Linked DNA regions of Roseobacter denitrificans OCh 114. The protein of the gene in region 2 interacts with the protein of the main gene of each other region in a pairwise test. Links are inferred from orthologs where the notes say so. Each region holds a gene or a part of one and is shown on either strand. Other genes may lie near its edges.

Region 1 (5,642 bases), 2.0 Mb from region 2 along the record:
ACCCGAAGCCGCGGGTTTGCCACGGCGGTTGCGTGCGCCGGCGCGCTTGCGTGGCCCCCCGGGTCTGCCGCCTGCGGGTTTACCTGCCTGCGGCGGGCGACCGCCGCGTCCGCGACCCCGGCCCTTTGTCTTGTCGCCGGGCGGAATATCCGCAGCCTCCCAAGGCCTGCCGGAGCCGACCGGGATCGAGATCCCCATGGTTTTCTGGATCGCCTTCAACTCGCCCATCTCATCGGGCGCACAAAACGCGATGGCCGCACCATCCTTGCCCGCCCGCGCTGTGCGCCCGATGCGGTGAACGTAATTGTCAGGCACATTCGGCAGATCATAGTTGTAGACATGTTTCACGTCCGGAATGTCGAGACCCCGCGCGGCCACATCCGTCGCCACCAGAACCTTGATCTCCCCGGATTTGAAGGCTGCGATGGCGCGGTCGCGCTGGCCCTGACTTTTGTTGCCGTGAATGGAGCCTGCCGCGTAGCCCGCCTTGACCAGCGATTTCATCAGCTTTTCAGAGCCGTGTTTCGTACGGCCGAAAACCAGTGCGCGTTCGTCGCGGTGTTTGTCCAGCATCTCGATCAACAGGCCGGGTTTTTCGGATTTGGCGATGAAATGGACTTCCTGCGTGACCTTGTCGGCGGCCTTGCCCGGCGGGGAGACCTCAACCCGGATGGGGCTGCGCAGATAGCTATTGGCCAGTTCGTTCATCTGTTTCGGCATCGTGGCGGAAAACAGCATCGTCTGACGCTCTTTGGGGATCACGCTGGCGATCTTGCGCAGATCATGGATGAACCCCATGTCCAGCATCTGGTCCGCTTCATCCAGCACCAGAAAAACCGCCTCATCCAGCCGCACGGCGCGGCGGTCCATCAGGTCCAGCAACCGCCCGGGCGTTGCAACCAATAGATCAACACCGCGCTCTAACCGTTTGATTTGGTTGTTTATCGACTGGCCACCAACCACCATCGCAACCTTCACCTTGGTGTTTTCGGCAAAGGAGCGCAGATTGACGCTGATCTGCGTGGCCAATTCACGCGTCGGCGCCAGAACCAGCCCGCGCACGGATTTGGGCGCGGGCCGCCCGTCGAGTTCCAGCATCTGCGCCACCAGCGGCACGCCAAAGGCGGCCGTTTTACCGGTGCCCGTTTGCGCAAGGCCCATCACATCGCGCCCGTTCATCGCATGCGGTATCGCCTGTTTCTGGATCGGAGTCGGATCCTTCAGACCCATGCGGCCCAGTCGTGCCACCAGTTCCGGTGGCAGGTTCATCATTTCGAAATCGCTCATTCTTACCCTCTCGCAGGCTCTTGCCTACGCAAAATCGCAGCCGCCCAACAAGACGGCCATCGCAGGATGCACTCGGGATCACAGGCGCAGGCAACATACCTGCCACTGTCCTTTGCGCTCGCACCCACGCGTGATTTTGGGAACATAGGTGGGCCTTATCGGTCACAGCGCGCGCCCTGAACGACGTCCCGCGGCAACTCTGCTCACGCGGCAGAAGGCATCACCAGACACTCACATGCGCCTTGCTGGTGCAGAAGTCAACCGAAACACAAAAACTTGGCTGGAACCCCTGCGCAAAGGCGGCTAAAAACTCGGCCTACGTCACGGGGGCCATCGCATGAGCAAACCAATCATCAAACGCTGCGAGGCGAAGGGGCTGCGCATGACCGGCCAGAGGCGTGTCATCGCGCAGGTCCTCGAAGACAGCGCGGATCACCCGGATGTCGAGGAGCTTTATGCGCGTGCCGTGACCATCGACGGCGGCATTTCCATCGCGACGGTGTACCGAACGGTCAAGCTTTTCGAGGAAGCGGGCATTCTGGACAAGCTCGAATTCGGCGACGGGCGCGCGCGCTACGAGGACGCCGAACGCGACCATCATGATCATCTGATTGATATGAATTCAGGCGAGGTTATTGAATTCGTAGACGCCGAAATCGAAGCCTTGCAGGAGCGGATCGCCAACAAGCTGGGATATGAGTTACGCGGGCACCGTCTGGAACTCTATGGTGTGCCGCTGAAAAAAGAGTGATGCAAGCGCGCGGCGTGGACATCTGCAACGGCGCGGCCTAAGGGACTGGCATCCCTTTTGGCAGGAAAACCCCCGATGGATAATTTGCGCGGCGCGGCCCTCATGGTTCTGGCGATGCTTCTTTTCGCGCTGGAAGATATGCTGATCAAACTGCTGGCCGTTGATCTGCCCATCGGCCAGATCGTGGGCATGCTGGGTCTGGGCAGTGCGCTGCTGCTGGCCATCGTGCTCAAGACGCAGCGTCAGGCGCTGTTTACCGCCGCCCTGCTCACCCCCGCGATCATGCTGCGCGCTTTTGGCGAGTTGGTCGGCACCATCGGGTTTGTAACGGCCATCGCCCTTACTCCGCTGTCGACGGCTTCGGCGATCCTGCAGGCGACGCCACTGTTTGTTACGCTGGGAGCGGCGCTGTTTTTGCAGGAATCCGTTGGATGGCGGCGCTGGACGGCGATTATCGTGGGCTTTTTCGGGGTAATGCTGATCATCCGGCCCGGGCTTGAGGGGTTCAGCTGGCTGTCGCTCTTTGCGGTGCAGGGGGTCATTGGCCTTGGCATTCGCGATCTGGCAACCCGGCGCGTACCGCCAGAGACATCCTCGCTGCAGCTCAGCTTCTGGGCTTTCCTCGTGCTGATCCCGGCGGCGGGGTTGATGATGTGGTTCAACCAGACCAGCCCGATCACGCCACCGCCCTCTACGCTGCTCTATTTTATTGCCGCGCTGTTGATCGGAATTTTCGCTTATTACTGCATTGTCGCAGCCATGCGCGTGGGCGAAATCAGCTTCGTCACACCTTTTCGCTATTCCCGCATTCTCTTTGCGCTGGTCATCGGCATCAGTATCTTTGGCGAGCGCCCTGATGCGCTGACCTTGCTGGGGGCTGCGATCATCGTCGCCTCCGGTCTTTATACGTTGTGGCGCGAACGCCGGGTCCGGGGCGGGGCGCACTAGGCCTTTCCATCCTTGAGCCGTCGGGCTATCACCTCGGCAAATTCATATGCAGGAGCCCACACTCATGAGCACGATCATCGACATTCACGCCCGCGAAATTCTGGACAGCCGTGGCAATCCAACGGTCGAAGTTGATGTGATCCTCGAAGATGGCACGATGGGGCGCGCCGCCGTGCCCTCCGGTGCCTCGACAGGCGCCTACGAGGCGGTGGAACGCCGCGACGGGGACAAGACCCGCTATATGGGCAAGGGCGTGCTGGAGGCGTGCGCCGCTGTCAACGGTGAGATCGCGGATGCGCTGGTGGGTCTGGACGCCACTGAGCAGGTCGACATTGATGCAAGCATGATCGAACTGGACGGCACGGCGAACAAATCCCGCCTTGGCGCGAACGCCATTCTGGGCGTGTCACTGGCCGCCGCAAAGGCTGCTGCGGATTACTGCACGCAGCCCCTCTACCGCTATGTCGGGGGTACATCGGCGCGTGTCCTGCCCGTTCCCATGATGAACATCATCAACGGTGGCGAGCATGCGGACAACCCGATCGACATTCAGGAATTCATGATCATGCCGGTGGCCGCCGACAACATCCGTGACGCCGTGCGCATGGGATCAGAAGTCTTCCATACACTGAAAAAAGAGCTCTCCGCCGCGGGCCTCTCCACGGGCATCGGTGATGAAGGTGGCTTTGCACCCAACATCAACTCCACCCGCGACGCACTTGATTTCATTTTGAAATCCATCGAAAAGGCAGGGTACAAACCGGGGGAGGAGATTTACCTCGCTCTGGATTGCGCGGCGACAGAATATTTCAAGAATGGCAAATACGAGTTGTCAGGTGAAGGCAAATCGCTGACGTCTGAGGAAAACGTGGCCTATCTGGCGGCATTGGTCGCGGATTACCCGATCATCTCCATCGAGGATGCGATGTCCGAAGATGACTGGGACGGCTGGAAGGCGCTGACGGACGCCTTGGGCCACAAGGTTCAACTGGTCGGGGATGATCTGTTCGTCACCAACCCTGAGCGTCTCGCCACAGGCATCGAACGTGGATCGGCCAACTCGATGCTGGTCAAGGTCAACCAGATCGGCACCCTGACCGAAACGCTCAAGGCCGTGGATATGGCCCATCGCGCCGGCTTCACCAATGTGATGTCGCACCGCTCCGGAGAGACCGAAGACGCCACAATCGCGGATCTTGCGGTCGCCACGAACTGCGGTCAGATCAAGACCGGCTCGCTTGCCCGCTCTGACAGGCTGGCAAAATACAACCAGTTGATCCGGATCGAGGAAGCCTTGGGCGAAACAGCGGAATATGCCGGTCGTTCAATCTTGCGATGAGCCCGGTGATCACGATCAGGCCCGCGCGAACGTCCGATGAACTTGACGATGTTCGGCGGCTCTGCTGGGAGTATCGCGACTATCTGCTGGGTTTTGACGCCAGCATGAAGAACATCGTCGATGTCTTCTATCCCGTGGACGCTTATACCGCGCTCATGCAGGACCTGGCAGGGAAACATGCGCGCCCGCGTGGCGAAATTCTGCTTGCCAAGCGTGACGAGCATTCCGTCGGCTGTGCCATGATGCACGCGCTGAATGATCAGGACGTCGAAATCAAGCGCGTGTTCGTCCAGGCGCAGGCGCGTGGCACTGGCGCGGGCGCACAACTGTCGCAAGCCTTGATCGAACAGGCGCGCAGCGACGGTGCAAAACGCATCTTGCTCGACACCAATGCCAGTTTCACAGGGGCACGGCGTCTTTATGAAAAGCTGGGGTTTACGCAGCGCGGCCCCTACAGTGAAATCCCCGAGGTAGCCCTGCCCATGCTGGTGTTTTACGAACTCAAGCTGTAAAGCGCTGCGGCCTGTAGGGTGCAATCAGCGAGGCTTCTTCATTGCTGAGCGCCTGCGCCAAGACCTCTTTCGCCGCGATTTCAGACACCAGAGGCGCAAGTGTCGCGCCGGAGTGCATCGTGCTGACGTAAAGGCCCGCCAAATCACTTGCCCCGACCACCGGCAGCCCGTCCTGAGGCACGGGGCGATGCGCCAGCGTGACCTGCTCCCACGTCAGCGACTGACCCAGCAGGTCAGATACCCGCGCGACCGCCCGGTCGGCGAGCACTTGCGGGTTTTCATCAATCGCTTCGGCACTGTCGCTTTGATGCGACGCCGAGGTAGGTGCCAGTATCCGCCCGGACGTATCCTGACGCACCTCCTGCCCCGGCGTGACCAGAATATGCGAAATGACCAGCGCGATCGGCGCGGACCTGACAATAAGTGCCGGACGCGTCAGCATCGGCAAGGACTGCCCCACATCCGCCAACAAGCCCTGCGTCGCCACGCCCGTCGCCAAAAGAACCGCGTCAGCGGGGATCGTGCCCCCTGACCAACGCACGCCCTGCACATGCTCGCCCTTGTGCTCAAGCCTCGTGACGGCAACGCCGGCGATGACGCGCGCGCCAAGCGCTGTGGCCGCTGTCAGAGCGTCATGGGCAAGTGTCGCCAGATCCACTGCGCCTTCGCGGTGCATATGCAAGGCGCGTGGGGGAGCGGCGATAGACGGCTCCAACGCCGCGATTTCTTTCTGTTCAAGGATCGACACCGCATAGCCATAGCTTTTGAGCATATCATACTGAGCCGCGATGCCCGCGTCGTCTTC
Region 2 (8,168 bases):
GTTTGACGCCGATCTCGCGCCATGTGTCGGTGATGATCGCCAGCGCGTTTTCAACCTCCTTGCGCTCGCCCGCGGTCTCGATCACAAATTCCATCGGGCGTCCGTCGGGCAGCAGGCGGATCCCATCTGCTGTCCGCTCGGTCAGGCCCATTTCATCCAGCAATGCGTTGGCCTTGGCGGGATAGTAGACAGACCATTTGTACACATTTGCGGTGTCATAAAACGGGCTCGCGGGCAGGGCGGTCATCCCCCCCTCGGAGGCAAGGCCAAAGTAGAGCGCGCGGTTGATCATGCGCCGGTCAATGCCCATCGACAGCGCGCGTCTGAACCGCACATCGCGGATGACCTCGCGCCAGACCGGGTCCGCAAAGTTCAGGTTTGGATAAATTGCAATCTGGTTCGCCGTACTGTTCGCCCAAAGCAGCGTTTTATATCCCGCGCCATCTACCTCACCCTTCTTCAGGATGGAGATATCGGGGAAATCCAGACCGCGGGCCTGTAAATCGACCTCGCCGGCGTTGGCCTTTGCCGCGATCAGCCCGCCACCCACGACGGTCATTTTGACAATGTCGATATAGGGCAGTTGCACGCCGCGCTTGTCCACCCGGTGGTAATAGGGGTTGCGCACAAACAGCCGCTGGCTGGATTTACCAGCACTGGCGTTGATCCAGGGTTGCAGGGTGGGCAGCGCCGGATTGTCGAACTTGTACATGTTATCAAGCCCGTTGTGCAGCGCGGCCCAGGTTCTGACCCGCGCCTTCTTGATCTGTTTGCGCAGGTCTTTCTTGTCCACGAAATCGGCGTGAAACTGTTTGAGGTAATGCGCCGGTCGATAGATCAGGAAGGGGCTTGCCTGCGCAAGAAGCTGCAAGAAACCGGGGTTCGGCGTGGGCCATTCGATGACCACGGTATGCGCATCCGGGAATGTCATGCTGGCCAACACACCATCCACAAAGAGGTTTTGCGGCGGACCGGACGGGCTCAATTCCTTGTTCAGGGCAACATGACGCCAGTAGTATTCAAAGTCGGCAGAGGTGAAAGGTTGGCCATCAGACCACTTGTGTCCCCGGCGCAGGTGCAAGGTGAACTTGCGCCCTTCCTCGACTTCAACATCGCGCAGGATGTCCGGATAGATTTCATAGTTGTGATCATATCCGACCAGCCGGGCGTAGCCGTAGACGACCATCTGGCGCACGTCCTTTGAACGCGAGATCAGCGTGCGCAGCGTGCCCCCCTGTTGCCCATAGGTGCGCCCCTTCGCGGTGAGATCAACGACGAGCGGGTCAACCGGCAAACGTTCGGCAACGGGTGGCATGTTCCCGGCGGACACTTCCTGCGCCCAGAAACTGCTTTCCTGAAGAGCCGCCGGTGTCTGCGCCAGAGCGGGCTGATGCAGGCAAATGATCACGATAAGGGCAGACAGAAATCTATACATGACAACGTACCTTATGACCGGGTGCGAGTTCAGTTAACGCCGGGGCCGCGACCCCCTCAAAGCGGAATTCATCGGGCCAGCTGGCTGGTGAGCCCGCACCCTGCGATACCAGATTAAGGTCAATGGGACGGTTCACATCGGGCGTCGGCTGGGCCGCGATCAAAGCCCGCGTATAGGGGTGGCGCGGGTTGTAAAAGAGCATGTCGGGGGCGGCCTGTTCGACCACAACACCCTGACGCATGACCGCGACCTCATCGGCGATGCGCGCGACAACGGCCAGATCGTGACTGATGAACAGATAGCTCAGACCCATACGGTCGCGAATGTCCTCCAGCAGGGTCAGGATCTGTTCCTGGACCGAGACATCGAGCGCCGAGGTCGGCTCATCACACACCAGTAACACCGGGTCCAGCGTCAGCGCCCGCGCGATCGACAGCCTCTGCCGCTGCCCCCCGGAAAAGGCATGCGGAAAGCGCACCAGCATGGATGGATCAAGCCCCACCCAGCGCAGCATTTCTGCCGCCTTGTCGCGCCGCTCAGCCTTGGTGCCGATCCGGTGAATTTCCATCGGCTCCGTCATCGTTTGCGATATCCGCATGCGCGGCGACAGCGACGAATAAGGGTCCTGAAAGACCATCTGCGCCTGTTTCTGGAATCTGACCCGCTCCGCAGGCGTCATCGCGTGAATTTTCAGCGGCTCCGCGTTTGCCTCGGCGCGAAACAGGACGTGGCCGCCTTCATCTGGTGCTTCGGCCCCAAGGGCGATGCGGGCGCAGGTTGTCTTGCCCGACCCGCTTTCCCCGACAACAGCGAGGGTTTTGCCACGTTCCAGTGTCAGGTTAACCTGGTGGCAGGCGGTAATACTTTGCGGCGCACGCCAGCCGCCCGCGCGCATCGTATAGGTCTTGCAGACGCTGCGCAGTTCGAGGATGTGATCTGCGCTTTTGGTGCGTTCAACCGGATGTGCAACCTGCGGGATGGAGGGCGCGGCGGCGAAGAGTTTTTTCGTGTACCCATGTGCAGGAGCGCCCAGAACCGCCGCCGCGGGGCCACTTTCCATGATCCGGCCCTTGTTCATGACCACAACGGATTCAGCCATATTTGCCACGACACCCAAATCATGCGTGACCAGTATCACGGCCATGCCGGTGTCGCGTTGCAAATCATTGATCAGCCCCAAGACCTGTGCCTGTGTGGTCACATCAAGGGCCGTTGTTGGCTCGTCCGCGATCAACAGCTCAGGCTTGGCGACCATGGCCATCGCAATCATGGCGCGCTGGCGCATCCCGCCGGACATCTCGAACGGATAGGATTTCCAGACCCGCGCCGGGTCGGGAAAACCAACACGTTCGAATGTTTCCAACACTGATTTCTTCGCCTCCGCGCGGCTCAGGTTGCGGTGCAGCGTCAAGACTTCGGCGACCTGATCGCCCAGCCGGTGCAGCGGCGAGAGGGAGCGCATCGGCTCCTGAAAAATCATCGAAATCTGATCACCGCGAATGGCCCGCATGGCGCGTTCCTTGATCGCCAGCAGGTCAACGGTCGGCCCGCTCGCGGATGCAAAATTGATCGTGCCGCTGCGAATTTGTGCCGCCTCGGGCAGAATGCGCAGCACGGAGCGACAGGAAATGGTTTTGCCGGACCCGCTTTCTCCGACAAGTGCGAGCGTTTCACCGGGCATGACACTGAAACTCACGTCCCGCACGACCGGGTCGGCAGTACCAAAACCGATGCTCAGGTTGCATACATCCAGCAGTGGTGTCGTCATCGAGGGGCCACTTCTTCTATCTCTTCCAGCATGGCGGCGACGGGGTTAACGGTATCAGTCAACGCGATTTCTTTCCTCAGGTCCAGCGTTGAACGGAGAGTTGCGCTTTGTGCTACCAATTTTTGACAAAAGCAGGCATTGGGAGCGCGAGTTTTGCAAAGGATGACGAGATGAGCCGACTTGATTTATTCATTGCTCGCATGGTGTCACAACGGGCCTGCCTGAACCATGCCGCTCAGCTTACGGCGGATATCTCGGGGCCGGTTTTCGAGCTTGGTCTGGGCAATGGGCGCACCTATCATCACATGTGCGAGATCATGCCAGAGCAAGACATCTATGTTTTTGAGCGCGCGATTGCCTCTCATCCCGACAGCACGCCGCCGGACGATCGGGTTCTTTTGGGGGATGTCTTTGAAACGCTGCCGCTGGCCCTGACGCGCTTTGGCGCAACGGCACGGCTTATTCATGCAGACCTTGGCGGGCACAACGCGCAGAAAAACGATGAATTTGCGCGCCGGGTGTCCCCGTTGATTGAACCCTTGCTGGCCGACGGGGGGCTGATGGTGTCAAGTGACCGGATGTATTTTGAGACCTTGACGCAGATCGCGCTGCCGCAAGACGCCATCGAGGGGCGGTGTTTCATTTACCGGCGCTGATATCGCGATCAGGGCGGTGTGTCAGACGGTTGTCGACAAAACCGCGTCGCGTATGGCCTTGATGTTCGCCCCGTAAGGCGCGGGGTTGCTGACGGACCCGCCGCGAAAGACGGCCGATCCCGCGACCAGTACATCCGCGCCCGCCGCCGCCACCAAGGGCGCGGTGGTGGGATCAACACCGCCGTCGATTTCGATATGGATGGGCCTGTCGCCGATCATCGCACGCAGTTGGCGCACCTTTTCAACCTGACTGTGGATGAATTTCTGCCCGCCAAAACCGGGGTTTACCGTCATGACACAGACCAGATCGACCATATCCAGCAGATATTCGACCGAAGAGGCAGGGGTGCCGGGGTTCAGCGCAACGCCGGCCTTTGCGCCAGCTGCGCGGATGGCCTGCATGGTGCGGTGGATATGCGGGCCCGCTTCGACATGGGCGGTGATGACATCGGCTCCCGCCTTGGCAAAGGCATCAATATAAGGATCGACGGGTGCGATCATCAGGTGCACGTCCATGACGGTCTTGATATGCGGGCGGATCGCAGCGCAGGTCGAGGGGCCAAAGGTGATGTTGGGTACGAAATGCCCATCCATCACATCCACATGCACCCAATCCGCGCCTTGCGCCTCTATGGCTTCGCATTCCGCGCCAAAGTTCGCGAAATCGGCAGAGAGGATCGACGGCGCGATTTTGAATGAGCGGTTGAGTGCCATTGGACGAACCTTTCGGGAGACGTTTTATCATTCCGCCTATATCGGTCCGGGCGCCCTTTGTCCAAGGGTGTGGCCGATGAATTTTATACGACACAGGTTACCTGTGGGACGCAGCGGGCACGGGCGCGTACCTCGCCGTCAACCCCGCCCAAGCTCTTTGACCATCCGGTCGCGCATTACGAATTTCTGCGGTTTTCCGGTCACGGTCATGGGCAACTCATCCTTGAAGGAAACATAGGCAGGGACCTTGAAATGCGCGATGGCGCTGCGGCAAAAATCCTGCACATCGGTTTCGGTCAGGTCACTGCCCGCGCGGGCCACGATCCACGCGCAGACCGCTTCGCCCAGTTTGTGGTCGGGAATGCCAAAGACCTGCGCCTGCAGGATGTCAGGGTGGGTATAGAGGAACTCTTCGATCTCGCGCGGATATATGTTTTCGCCACCGCGCAGGATCATATCCTTGAGCCTTCCTGTGATGGTGCAAAACCCATCCGCATCCAGACGCGCCAGATCGCCGGTGTGCATCCATCCCTGCGCGTCAATGCTGGCGGCGGTTTGTGCGTCGTCCTCCCAATATCCTAGCATCACGGAATAGCCGCGTGTCAGCAGTTCGCCCTGTTCACCTGTTTTGACGGTGTTGCCCGTGGCATCGACGATTTTCACCTCCACATGCGGGTGGATGCGACCGACGGAGGACACGCGTTTTTCCAGTGGGTCATCCACGTTGCTTTGGAAAGACACAGGTGAGGTTTCCGTCATACCGTAGGCGATTGTGACGCCGTGCATGTGCATGCGCGCCTGAACCTGCCGCATGACTTCAATCGGGCAGGGTGCCCCTGCCATGATCCCGGTGCGCAGGCTGGACAGATCAAAGGCGTCAAAATCCGCAAGTTCCAAGGCGTTCACGAACATCGTGGGCACGCCGTAAAGGGCCGTACATTTTTCCCGTGTGACGGCTTCAAGGGTGGTGCGCGCATCGAACCCTTCGCCGGGAATGACCATCGTGGCCCCTTTGGACACGCAGCCCAACGTGCCCATGACCATGCCAAAGCAGTGATAAAACGGCACCGGGATGCACAGTCGGTCCGCTTCGGTAAACTGCATCGTTTGCGTCACGAAATGCGCATTATTGACGATGTTGTGGTGCGTCAGGCACGCGCCTTTCGGGCTGCCCGTGGTGCCGGAGGTGAATTGTATATTGATTGCGTCTTGGGGGGATAAGTCGTTGGAAATCTGATCCAGTGTTTCGACCGAAACCCCACTGCCCGCTGCACAAAGCGCGTCAAACCCGGTGGTTCCCGCCGGTGGTGCGTCGCCGGTCACGATCACATGGCGCAGCATGGGCACGCGGGCGGCTTGGCACGCGCCGGGTGTGGCGTTTGCCAGTTCCGGCATCAGTTCCGTCAGCATCGCAACGTAGTCTGATGATTTGTGCCGCGGTGCCATGACCAGCGCTGCGCAGCCCACCTTGTTGAGCGCGTATTCCAGTTCGGACAGACGATAGGCGGGGTTGATACATACCAATATCGCGCCGATCCGGGCCGTGGCGAATTGTGTCAGCAGCCATTCTGCACAATTGGGCGCCCAGATGCCGACGCGGTCCCCTTTTTCGATGCCAAGCGTCAGCAAACCTGCCGCAAGCCGGTCCACCTCGCGCTCAAAATCGCGATAGGTCCAGCGGATGGCCTGCCGGGTGAAAACCGCGGCGGGGTGATCCGGCAGACGTGCTGCCGTTTGCGCCAGAAGCTGCGGGATCGTCACGTTCCACAATGGATCCGCCGTCGACCCGCAGACATGAGAGAGGTTGTTTTGTGGCTGCCGACCCAATGCGCTCACGGCTGTGATCCCCTTGCTGATTTGCCTCAAGGCTAGCGCAGAGGCGCGGAGCAGGCGAGTGGTACTATGACGAATTTACAACTTGATCGCCATTAGACGTACCAGATTGCCCGGCGGATCAGGTTCAGACCCAGAAAGAAGAACAGGATCAGGATGGCGTTGCGAAAGGCTTCGATGGACATCTTGCGGCGCAGAATTTCCCCGGCGGTAAAGCCAATCAGGGTCGGCAGCAGCATGGAAAATGAGATCGCGGCAAGTTCACCAGATAAAAACCCGACCTGCGCGTAAGTCACCACAAGCGGGAGTGACCCGACCGAGATCATAAACCCAGTGGCGCGAATGAACTCATCCTTATCGACGCCTTTGGTGTGCAGGTACATCGCCATCGGCGGCCCCCACGCGGCGGTCATGCCGCCCACCACTCCGGCCACAAGCGCAAAGAAGATTTGCGCAGCAGTGTCATAGCGGTCGGCGAGGGGCGGCAGCAGTTTGCGCCAACTGACCGCGACAAAGATCAGCACCACAATGCCAAGAATAGCGAGCAGCGCGCGGTCTGATGTGGTTTGCGTCATGATGGCCGTTGTCCCGACGCCCAGAAACAGAACGGCGGCAAAAAGCCAGTATCGGCGTGCTGTTCGTTTCAGCAATCCACCGCGCAGCATCTGCCACAGATTCGAGCCCAGCATCGGGAAAAGCACCAGCGCGATTGCCGTGCGCGGGTCCAGAAAAAGCGTCATGAACGCAATGGCCGCCGTCGGCAGGCCGATGCCGGTGACCCCTTTGATTGCGCCGGACACCAGAAAGGCAAAGCCCGCGATCACGATGAGCATTGTCAGGTCCATCGTTTACCCGTTCCACGCCGGGCAGCGGCTCGCAACACTGCTTGGTGCGCGCAAGGATGTCAGGAAGTCAGGCAAAACTGATCTGAGCCTTCATCGACTGTGTTCTGTCGCTGGCCAGATCAAAGGCGGCAATGGCATCTGCCAGCGGCAGCGTTTGCGTGATCAGGGGCTTTACGTCAATCAGCCCCTTTTGCATCAGCGTCACACCTGTAAAGAACTCCTCATGAAAGCGGAACGAGCCGCGCAGTTGCAACTCCTTGGCCGTCAATGCCTGCACCGGTAGGGTCATGTCTCCGCCCAACCCCAGTTGCACAATGATGCCACCCGGACGCAGGGCTGCGATCCCGCCAGCCAGTGCGGCGGCCACGCCCGTGCATTCAAACAGCACGTCAAAGGTGCCCTTGCCCGCTTGATAGGTCGCCAATCTGTCGGGATCGGTCGCGCCGTTGATCGTGACATCCGCCCCCTGTGCGGCGGCCATTTGCAGCGTGAAATCGGTCAGGTCCGTCGCGACGATTTCCGTCGCACCCGCGCGGCGGGCAACCAGAATGCTCAGCAACCCGATGGGGCCGCAGCCTGTCACCAACACGCGCTTGCCGAGCAGCGGGCCAGCCTGACTGGCGGCATGCAGACAGACGGCCAGGGGTTCGGCCATGGCAGCTTCGCCAGCGGATAAACCGTCGGCCACGGCACATTGCGCAGCATCCGCGACCAGAACCTGCCGGAATGCCCCCTGAATATGTGGCAACGGCATGGCGGAGCCGTAAAACCGCATGTTCAGGCATTGGTTGCGCATCCCTTCAGCACAATAGCTGCAGGTGCCACAGGGGCGCGAGGGTGACACCGCCACCAACTGCCCGACCTCAAGCCCGCTGACCCCCGCCCCAAGTGCTGTGATATGCCCGGATACTTCATGA

What was found.
Region 1: the proteins of rpe (region 2) and eno interact in binary tests that used the Escherichia coli proteins (3 or more experiments, as listed by UniProt). The link is inferred for Roseobacter denitrificans OCh 114 from one-to-one orthologs.

The regions. Positions count from the first base shown.
Region 1 is NC_008209.1:3,014,312-3,019,953, forward strand. What follows is about bases 2,190-5,187. They hold eno (phosphopyruvate hydratase), read left to right. Parts: upstream 2,190-3,050; coding sequence 3,051-4,325; downstream 4,326-5,187. Other genes in these bases: RD1_RS14440 (DMT family transporter), read left to right, coding at 2,190-2,986; RD1_RS14450 (GNAT family N-acetyltransferase), read left to right, coding at 4,322-4,837; RD1_RS14455 (NAD(P)/FAD-dependent oxidoreductase), read right to left, coding at 4,827-5,187. Outside these bases: RD1_RS14430 (DEAD/DEAH box helicase), read right to left, coding at 1-1,287; RD1_RS14435 (Fur family transcriptional regulator), read left to right, coding at 1,625-2,038; more of RD1_RS14440, read left to right, coding at 2,114-2,189; more of RD1_RS14455, read right to left, coding at 5,188-5,642. UniProt on the Escherichia coli protein: Catalyzes the reversible conversion of 2-phosphoglycerate (2-PG) into phosphoenolpyruvate (PEP). It is essential for the degradation of carbohydrates via glycolysis.
Region 2 is NC_008209.1:1,052,671-1,060,838, forward strand. The notes cover bases 2,728-5,671. They hold rpe (ribulose-phosphate 3-epimerase), read right to left. Parts: upstream 4,574-5,671; coding sequence 3,881-4,573; downstream 2,728-3,880. Other genes in these bases: RD1_RS05060 (ABC transporter ATP-binding protein), read right to left, coding at 2,728-3,203; RD1_RS05065 (class I SAM-dependent methyltransferase), read left to right, coding at 3,374-3,859; RD1_RS05075 (AMP-binding protein), read right to left, coding at 4,712-5,671. In the rest of the region: RD1_RS05055 (ABC transporter substrate-binding protein), read right to left, coding at 1-1,435; more of RD1_RS05060, read right to left, coding at 1,428-2,727; more of RD1_RS05075, read right to left, coding at 5,672-6,409; RD1_RS05080 (sulfite exporter TauE/SafE family protein), read right to left, coding at 6,502-7,251; RD1_RS05085 (L-idonate 5-dehydrogenase), read right to left, coding at 7,319-8,168. UniProt on the Escherichia coli protein: Catalyzes the reversible epimerization of D-ribulose 5-phosphate to D-xylulose 5-phosphate.